Regions from separate parts of the Blautia sp. 210820-DFI.6.14 genome, predicted to be linked through region 2. Evidence: riboswitches for the same ligand, from Rfam matches in the RefSeq annotation. Region 2 holds a riboswitch; each other region holds the start of a gene.

Region 1 (3,286 bases), on a different contig from region 2:
CATTATACCTTACAGGCTTTTATATGTCAACGAAATCCAACATTATTCGTCTGTTTTTTATGCGGTTTTTGTTGTGGTTTTTGTTTGTTTTGTGTTGGTTTTTATTTGGAAGATGATTTTTCAGTTGACTTTTGCAAAACAGACTGCCATACTGGAGATACAGAACGATCTGCTGCCGCAATCATTGCTGACAGACGCTGATTTTTTGAGTTTAAGGAGGGATCATCATGTATCTTTCTGACATACATACACATTCCATCGCAAGTGGCCACGGAACCATCTGCACAATTTCTGATATGGCAAAAGCTGCCTCAAAAAAAGGGTTAAAACTGCTCGGAATCACGGATCATGGTCCAGGCACTCTTGCTGCAGGTACTTCTTCTTATTTCAGGAGTCTGACTTATGCTCCTAAGAAGAGATTTGGAATCGAACTGCTTTTTGGAGTGGAACTGAATATTCTGGATATTGACGGGCATCTGGATCTGAATGACGAATTGCTTGGAGAACTGGATTATGCGATTGCGAGTATGCATGCGCAGAATTATAAGAGCGGAAGCGTGAAGGAAAATACAAGTGCTTATCTGAATGCCATGACGCATCCGTGTGTAAAGGTTCTGGGACATTGTGACAATCCGGCATTTCCTGTCGATTATGAGACTCTGGCAGTCGGTGCTAAGGAGAATGGTGTTATTTTTGAGATCAATGAAGCTTCACTCGCACCGTATGGGTATCGTGGGGATACACGGGCGAATAATCGGGAGATCCTGAAGTATTGTATGAAGTATGAAATTCCGATCGTGCTGTCGAGTGACAGCCATGGAGTGGAGCATATCGGGGATTTTACGTGTGCGGCGGAGTTTGTGCATGAGATGATGTTTCCCGAAAAAATGATATTGAATAATGATATTCCTCGGTTGAAGATGATACTGAGTGAGAGGTAGGAACTATATATTATAATATATTATAACGAAAAAAGAAACAGCTATCCCACCAGTCTGACACGCTGCATTTTCTAATTTTTCTCATGCGCTTATTGATGACTGCTTTTGCAAACTCGCACCTTACGGTGCTCAGACAATGCAACGCAGCCATCGCTAGCATGAGCAAAATTAACGAAAATTTGCTGAGTCAGCTTGGCATGGATAGCTGTTTCTTTTTTCTGTATATAGAAATATAAAGTTAAAGTAAGATGTTTTCTACATTATTATAAATTTTTAAATATATGTATACTATTAATTCCTCTTCTCTCATTTTCCGTATCATCTTTGTGGCGCCACCACACCCCGGCGGAGGTTCACGGCCTTCGGCCGCTGCCCCGAGAGGCCTTCCCGGTTGTGGGGAAGCGGAACTGTCGCAAGAAAATCGTCCTATAAAAAGCTTTGAACTGATAAAGCATGCATCCGATATTCAGGAACCCAGCAAGGCTTTCGAGACTGCGACTGTGCTAGTGGCGGTTGTGGAGCATCTGTCTGAGCGCCAGCGAGTTATGCGGAGCAATCGCTAATAAGCGCACGGGAGCAGCCCGAAAATGAAGCGTGTTCCAGAATATCGGATGTATGTCTATATCATAACCCGTCTTTTTCTTCTCGTATCTTCTTCATCAGTTCCGCCAGCTCGCTGTATTTCCCGGTTACGTATCCGTAATTTTGGGCTTTATGTGGCAACTGGCAGTTCGTGCAGTCTTTTATTCCTGTTTCTGTCATTCGAAAATTCCCGCCACATTTATCGCCCAGTGCATACAGCGGGCAGTAGCAGAACAGACAGTTGAAGTTCTCCGGATCTGCGCCTGCATGACACGGAAAATATTCACATTCCTTATTGCTGAAAAAAGCATAGTGTTTCCCTTCCCAATATGGTTTTTCCATTTACTTTCACCTCGTTATATAAAAAAATCCAGTCACGGCACTGCCGAACTGGTCATCTTCAAAACATATTTCAGAGGATTTGCGATACTGCTCCGGGGTAGACAATGAATCCGTTCAAATATGCGGAGGGAACGAATGCATCCGGAGTAGTATCGCCTGCCATTTAATCATACCCTTTAAGGGGTCGTATGTATGTGGCGGCCACCACGATACATATAGGTATAATTCATACGAACAGGCGAATTCCATAAAAAAATGCCTGCTTCCAACAAGCAGACAACACTTTGGGTTGCGGATACCCTAAGTTGGTTGTTACACTTTACACGGAAGTTTAACCTCGCCATACAAAGCAGGTTTCCTGACTTCAGGATCATCACTTCTTTTCCCCTTCTCATACTATCGTACAATGGGATATCGAAAAGTCGCTCCTCTGTTACAGTGACCGGATCGCTCAGGATTCTCACCTGATTCCCTCTTCTGACTGCTACGCGGATTACAGTCAGCACTTCATATGTTCAATATGGAATTATACTGACATCATAATAGCACGATGTCAGTATGCTGTCAATAACCCACATAACATTTTGTCAAATTTTTATCATTTTATTTACATACCGCATTTCTTTCCAACACGCAGTAACTTCATCTGTTTCAAGAATGCCTCTGCAATCCTGCCGGAGGCTATATCAGATGTGGGATTGACTCCCACCACTGATACTGATTTGTTGCTCGCCACCTACAGAGGTGGGAGTCATCTCACATCTGATATAAACTCCTCCCTTGCATTTTCCCAACACCTCACCTATACTGAATACAGTCTGATAAAGCAGTAAATACAACTTTTCGATAATACAGCTCATCGCCAGACAATAAATTGCACTCTATTTTTCAGGAGGTTCCTTATGATACAGGATATTGCACCACATACTTATCACAATGAATACAGACCGGTTGCTCCGGATGGCAGCAGTTTTGTGCTCGCTTATGAAAACGGAAAGAGTTTCTTTCATAAAAATGATACAGACAATTCTATAACGCTTCCCCGTTTCCGCGAACTGGAAGGAAACGTAAGCGACCTGTACAAAAATTATATCTATCTTTTCTCGATAGATGACGAACGTTTTTATCTGATTCCGGGACTGGATACTTCCCTGCTGCCAGGCTATGAATTCCACGAAAACAGAGAGCTTCGTTATGTACAGCCACAGTATCTTGCTTTTGCTTCGATTACCGGATATCAGCTCTGGTTCTGGTACAGAAACCGCCGTTTCTGCGGATGCTGCGGGTTCCCAATGAAACACGATACAAAAGAACGTATGATGTACTGCCCTTCCTGTGGCCGTCAGGAATATCCGGTACTTATGCCGGCTGTGATCGTCGGTATTACTAACGGAGATAAGATCATCTGCTCCAAATATGAG
Region 2 (3,286 bases):
CTCTGTCGGATAAGAATAGTGTTCTCCGCATACTTCGCAGACACCAACTTCTTTCCAGCCGTTTTCTGTGCAAGTTGCATCTTTTGATTCTATAGCATCTGCTTTGCAATGAACAATAGTTCCCGCTGGAATTGTCGATCCTGACCAATTTGCAGCCGGAATCATAGAATCCCATTGTTCTTTTGTTCCAGTATAACAAGCTGATTTCAGATTTGACTTATTAAATGCATTTCTTCCAACACTAGATACATTTTTAAAGTCAAAAGCCTTTATTGCTGTCTTTTGAAAACATTTCATCGGAATGTTTTCAATATTGCCTTCACAATTAAATGTGATTAATGATGTGCAACCATCGAATGCATTCATGCCTAATGATTTAATACCTTTTACAGTTACTGAAGTTAATGATGTACATTCTGAAAAAGCATTGTCTGCTATTATAGTTCCCGCATCATCCAATGTAATATTTTCCACTCCAGTTTTCCAAAAGGCAGCAGTACCAATCTCCTTAACATTATTTAAATTAATATTTTTTAATGTCGCAACTTCTCCAAATGCGGAAGCAGCTATTTTTGTGACACTAGGAGATAATTTTACCGTTTCCAAATTATCATATGCACCCGCACGGCCATTATTAAAATTGAATTCACCAATTTGAGTGATTTCCCCTTGAATCTCTATTGTTTTTACATCATTAAGCTGTGATCCATATTTATTGCGCCACTCACTGGTCCATCCTGATTGCTTATAATCTGGCAATACCACAGGTTTTTCACTTTTTAAATATAATGTTTGATTATTCACATCATATTTAAAAGATAACCCCTCTACTTGTTCGGATTGTATCCAGTCATTCGTTTCCGATTCGTTTCCAACGAATTCCGAAATATTATTACCGTCATCAAACAGTTCTATAGAATCATCTTCCGTACTGTTTAAGTTCTCAGTATTCTCCATAGGTAGATCAAGCTCTGCTGATTCATCTACAATTTCAAAATTTTCACCATCAGATGTAACTATTAAATTTTCAGATTCATCACTGTTTTCAAAATCAGCATTGGTATCTTCAATAATATCTATTTGTTCTGCTGCCAAAATAGGAGTTGGCACACTTAAAACCATAGACAAAGACAAACAATATACTAAATATTTTTTTTTCATTACAGATTTTATTCCTCCAAGATCTACAATTACCAATCAAAACGTGTAGTATCGTAACTTAATACGATAGAAAACTCATTTGTTGACGGTACTTTTGTTCCACCTAAAGTGGTCTCTGGATAGGAAGAAGTATTTTTCAATGTAACATCATTACCCGGATACCACATCCAAGAAGTGCCTTCCCATGTAGCATGAATCATGTTTCCTGCACTATCATACTGTGGGTTTTTATTTTCTCCACCATTAGCTCTAGCATATCCCTCGACAGCAAATGCCGTTAAATATTCTGGATATTTTGTGTTCCAAGAAGTTTCCAACAGTCCTTTAGATTGTGCTAACAAAAGTGCATCTTTATAAGTTCCATTTGAATCCACACCTGTTACAGTGACTACCGGATTAGTGATTCCAGGAATCGGTTTCGGAGTTCCTAAATAAGTGTTGCTACTTGTTCCCTGCTCCCATTCTCTGATGTAAACATGCATTGTCGCTGCAGAAGCCATTACTGTTGAACCAAGCATCATAACAACTGCTAAAATGACTGCTGATAATCTTTTGAATTTTTTGCTCATACCTTTTTCTCTCCTTTTCTTTTCAGATGCTCATTTTTCGTAGTTTCTCCTTAGGACAGCGGTTTCTGTCCCGTACAGATCACGAGTCTGGACCTGCCTTTCTCCTCCTCTCCCGTATTTGGAATATCCTGGTGTTCTGGGATGTGATGGTAACGTGCAGTTTTTCTTGCAAAAAAATAAGCCGTACCCTACGCATGGCACGACCCAGTCACAAAATACCCGTGCCACCCTGAAACCGAGGGCTTATGCACAACATTATAGAAATAGACCTGACTTGTAGCTTTTGCTCATCACAGTAGCGTTCCTGTGTCGGATTCTCACCGAACTTCCTATATATGAGTCTTTGACGAACCACTCATATATAAAATTCCTACAATATTACCTTTCTTATAGAATAACTTTTTTTCCATATTTTGTCAATCATTTTGTCTTGAAATAATACAAAACGTCATTTATTTTTACAGACAAGTTTCGAGAAAAATCGACATTTTTACTCTATTCTAAAGATAGCACAAACTAACATCTTTTTCTTTTTCTGCGGTCATATTCCGTTAAAAATACCATTTTATGCCATTTTTTGCAACAAAAAAAGGCCTTTCCAGGACAGTGTTCTGTCTTAGAAAGACCTGAAATTCAAATTGCTTTACCCTTCAAAAATCTGTTCTGCTTTTTCCTCCTGTTTTTCACACCATATGACCAGACGTTTGGAGGCATCTGTTCCACAGGTAGAAAGCAGAAGCGTTGGAACTTCCTCCTGCGTTCCAAGTAAGAAAGCATCTCCATCTGCCGGTGTATACTCGCATTTTACGATCACAAAAATCCACACACCTTCATCCGGAAGATAAAGATAGAGGATCTGGTGCTCTTTTAAAAATTCATCGTCAAGAAAATTCCGGAGTCCACGGAACATGCTTCCATCTTTCATATTGTGACCATAAATGATGTTCTTGTCATCGGAAAAATCGGCATTGTTATCGGAATCCAGGAAAATGGCCCCTGCCACATGTTCTGTCTTCTTAAAAGTATGTGTCAGGTAATAGGAGTCATCGTTTCCCTGGACTACCGGGTAATCAATGCTGGTATCCGGGATCCGGATCCATGCAACGATATCCGGATTGATCTTTTTTAATGCCTTAAAATCAACCACGGTCTGTTTCCCATCGCTTCCGTCTGTTCCTTCTGTGGGGTCATCCTCATCTGTTTCCTTGACGTATGTACGCAGGTCTTCATATTCCTGCACACCTTCCCGGTACATAAAGTAAATGCCAAAACCAGTACATACGCAAAAGCTGAGTACCATCAGGCAGACTGCCACGATCATGATTTCTTTTATGTGTCTCATACAAACCTCCGATTATTCTTCCTGGAAAAAGGGCTGCCGGTAAATCGAGCAGCCCTGAACCGTATTCCTTAATTTCCTTTTTTCTTCTTATACCAGATCACGCCGCCAATGCCGCAGGCAGAAAGGACTGCCAGAAGGATCGGAAGCCAGATGTTGGTGCTGTCCCCTGTTTTCGGGCTGTTTCCTGTCGGTGTGCTGCCGGAAGGGGATTTGG
Region 3 (3,286 bases), on a different contig from region 2:
TCTATACAAATATAAAAAATATGATCAAAAGTGCATTGGCACCATTTACCATTACCTGTATTCTTTATCTGACTGTCAGCATACAGCTTCATGGAAAAACAGAGATGCCGGATCTTGGACATGCTTTTGGCAGTGAGTTCCGGCTCAGCTGGATTGCATTGCTGCCTGCAGCGGTGATTCTGCTGTTGTCTGTTATGCAGGCAGGGGTGAAGATCGCAATGATCGCAAGTATAGTTACTGCAATTCCTGTCTGTATTGGCCTTCAGAATATGGCATTTACGGAACTTCCTGAACTTCTTCTGAATGGTTTCCATTCTACAGATGTGACGGTAGCGGCAATGCTGAATGGAGGTGGTATCACTTCGATGTTGAAGGTTGGAGCAATCGTATGCATTTCTTCATCTTATTCAGGAATTTTTCAGGCAACAGGAATCCTGAATGGATTTCAGAAAATGGTCTGTTTGCTTGCCGACAGGACAAAACCATATTTTGCAGTGCTTGTCACATCAATCCTGACAAGCGTTATGGCATGTAATCAGACATTGGCAATCATGCTTACAGATCAGCTCTGCAGCAGAACAGAACCGGATAAGCTGCGTTTTGCCAATAATCTGGAGGACAGTGCAGTACTCATAGCACCTTTGGTGCCGTGGTCGATCGCGTGTGCTGTTCCGCTTACAGCAGCAGGTGCACCGGGATACAGCGTCTTATTTGCAGTGTTTTTGTATCTGCTTCCGTTGTGCGATTTAGTGTTAAAAAAATAACTGCCCTATTGTAAATTGACCAAAATAGTGGTATTCTGTAAGAAATTGAATAATAAAAATAACAGGTGCTGATGTTAGATAATCAAATAGCCTTCAGTTAAAAGGGAAACAGGTGTAAGTCCTGTACGATCTCGTCACTGTATACAGGGAATGCAGAATCATGTGTGTATGCACAGTCACTGGGAAACTGGGAAGACGATTCGGGTGTATTGATCTGTAAGTCAGGAAACCTGCCTGCTATTGGTACGGGGATTTTAAATTCCGGATCACGAGTAATTGGTTGTACCATAATCCAGAAACTCTAGCCCGGTGCAGGAGTTTTTTTGTTGGGAAATATAGTATTTCTCCGAAAAATATTTTTTGACCAGGCTTGCTGCCGTACTTTGTTATTCATTTTAATTTTCATGAGAAAACAGGTACAGGAGGAAAAAAACATGAAAAACAAAACTGTAAAAGCACTGGCAATTGCAATGACTGTAGCAACAGTCACAATGATGGGATCTGCAAGCATCTACGCTTCTGATGACACTGCTGAGACAGCAACAGAAGAAACAGCAGATGATGCAGAAACCGCTGATACAGAAGAAGCTTCCGATGATGATCAGAAAGCAGCAGATGAAGTAGCAGCACTGATCGACAAGATCTATGTTCAGGAAAGAACTGATACAACAGATGAAGACTGCAAAGCTGCCAAAGAAGCATGGGATAAACTGACAGACGCTCAGAAGGAACTGGTTGAAGGCGAAGAAGCTGATCCGGATTACTTCGGACGTGACACTGGTGATGCATCCAAAGATGATCCTCGTAACCAGGATGAAATCGGTGAGAATGAACTTCTTGTTGTAAGCTTTGGTACATCCTTCAACGACAGCCGTGCTGAGGATATCAAAGGAATCGAAGACAAACTGCAGGAAGCATATCCGGATTGGTCTGTAAGACGTGCATTTACAGCACAGATCATCATCAACCATGTAGAAGCAAGAGATGATGAAGTGATTGACAATATGCAGCAGGCACTTGACCGTGCAGTTGATAATGGCGTTAAAAATCTTGTTGTTCAGCCTACACATCTGATGCATGGTGCTGAATATGATGAAATGACAGAAGCAATTGATGGATACAAAGATAAATTTGAATCTGTTGCGATCGCAGAGCCAATGCTTGGTGAAGTTGGTGAAGATGCTACAGTAATCAACGATGACAAGAAAGCGGTTGCGCAGGCTATCACAGATGAAGCTTGCAAAGAAGCTGGATATGACAGCATGGAAGCAGCTGCAGAAGATGGCACAGCATTTGTATTCATGGGACATGGTACTTCCCATACAGCAAATGTAACATATGATCAGATGCAGTCACAGATGGATAATCTTGGATTTACAAACGCTTTCATTGGAACTGTAGAAGGTAAGCCAGAAGATACAGAATGCCAGGCTGTTATTGCAAAAGTTAAAGACGCAGGATTCAAGAAAGTTGTTCTTCGTCCGCTGATGGTTGTTGCTGGTGACCATGCAAACAACGATATGGCTGGTGATGATGACGATTCCTGGAAATCTCAGTTCAATGCATCTGGTGCATTTGACAGCGTTGACTGCCAGATCGCAGGTCTTGGAAGAATTGAAGCTGTAGAGGATCTTTACGTAGAGCATACAAAAGCAGCAATTGATTCTCTTGGAACAGCTGATACAGCTGAAGAAACAACAGATGATACTGCAGAAGCAGCAGATGACACAACAGATGGTGCAGAAGAAGTTACAGACGATTCTGCAGCAGAATAATGTAATGTGTAAATAATTTATGCAATAAACGGGACTGCCCGGAAGGCTTGATTGTCTTCCGGGCATTTCCTGTAAAATCAGGAGGATTTATATTATGAAACGTTCAGTGGCAATGATGGCATGCGTATTAAGCGGAGCACTTATGATCAGTGCTTACAGTCCGGTTGTTTTTGCGGAAACAACAGAGAAGACAGAGGATTCCAAAACAGATGAAGCAAAGGATGAATCTGAGAAAAAAGAAGATACTTCAAAAGTAGAAGTTCTTGAAGACGGTACTTACAGTGCAGAATTTGATACCGACAGCTCCATGTTTCATGTAAATGAAGCAAATGACGGTAAGGGAACACTGACAGTCAAAGACGGTAAAATGACGATTCATGTAAGCCTGAATTCAAAGAAGATTGTAAACCTTTTTGTTGGAAAGGCAGATGATGCCCAGAAAGACGGAGCTGAGATTCTTGAGCCGACAACAGATGAAGTAACCTATAGTGATGGATATACCGAAGAAGTTTATGGATTTGACATTCCGGTTCCTGCCATTGACGAAGAATTTGACGTTGCTCTGATCGGAAAGAAGAACAAATGGTACGATCATAAAGTAAAAGTAACAAATCCTCAGAAAGAAGCCGATGCTGAAGCTTCTGATACAAAAGAAACTGATGCAAAAAAAGTAACTGCTGAAGATCTGAAACTGGAAGACGGAGACTATACAGCAGAAGTAAAAATGGAAGGTGGTTCTGGTAAAGC

What was found. A riboswitch is a leader RNA that binds a small molecule or an ion and turns the genes downstream of it on or off. The one in region 2 is predicted to bind cobalamin.
Region 1: it holds a riboswitch for cobalamin, as region 2 does, so the genes downstream of both, LI112_RS00375 (cysteine-rich small domain-containing protein) here and LI112_RS11150 (hypothetical protein) in region 2, are expected to answer to the same signal.
Region 3: it holds a riboswitch for cobalamin, as region 2 does, so the genes downstream of both, LI112_RS06220 (sirohydrochlorin cobaltochelatase) here and LI112_RS11150 (hypothetical protein) in region 2, are expected to answer to the same signal.

What each region holds. Positions count from the first base shown of each region.
Region 1 is NZ_JAJCKS010000001.1:82,840-86,125, forward strand. Features, by position in the region: gene LI112_RS00370 (phosphatase) at 228-941, shown strand; gene LI112_RS00375 (cysteine-rich small domain-containing protein) at 1,566-1,865, opposite strand; cobalamin riboswitch at 2,196-2,390, opposite strand; gene nudC (NAD(+) diphosphatase) at 2,768-3,286, shown strand, end outside.
Region 2 is NZ_JAJCKS010000014.1:52,462-55,747, forward strand. Features, by position in the region: gene LI112_RS11145 (leucine-rich repeat protein) at 1-1,161, opposite strand, end outside; gene LI112_RS11150 (hypothetical protein) at 1,191-1,730, opposite strand; adenosylcobalamin (AdoCbl) riboswitch at 1,948-2,075, opposite strand; gene srtB (class B sortase) at 2,374-3,072, opposite strand; gene LI112_RS11160 (SpaA isopeptide-forming pilin-related protein) at 3,141-3,286, opposite strand, start outside.
Region 3 is NZ_JAJCKS010000005.1:81,071-84,356, forward strand. Features, by position in the region: gene LI112_RS06215 (Na+/H+ antiporter NhaC family protein) at 1-764, shown strand, start outside; cobalamin riboswitch at 811-1,017, shown strand; gene LI112_RS06220 (sirohydrochlorin cobaltochelatase) at 1,199-2,539, shown strand; gene LI112_RS06225 (hypothetical protein) at 2,634-3,286, shown strand, end outside.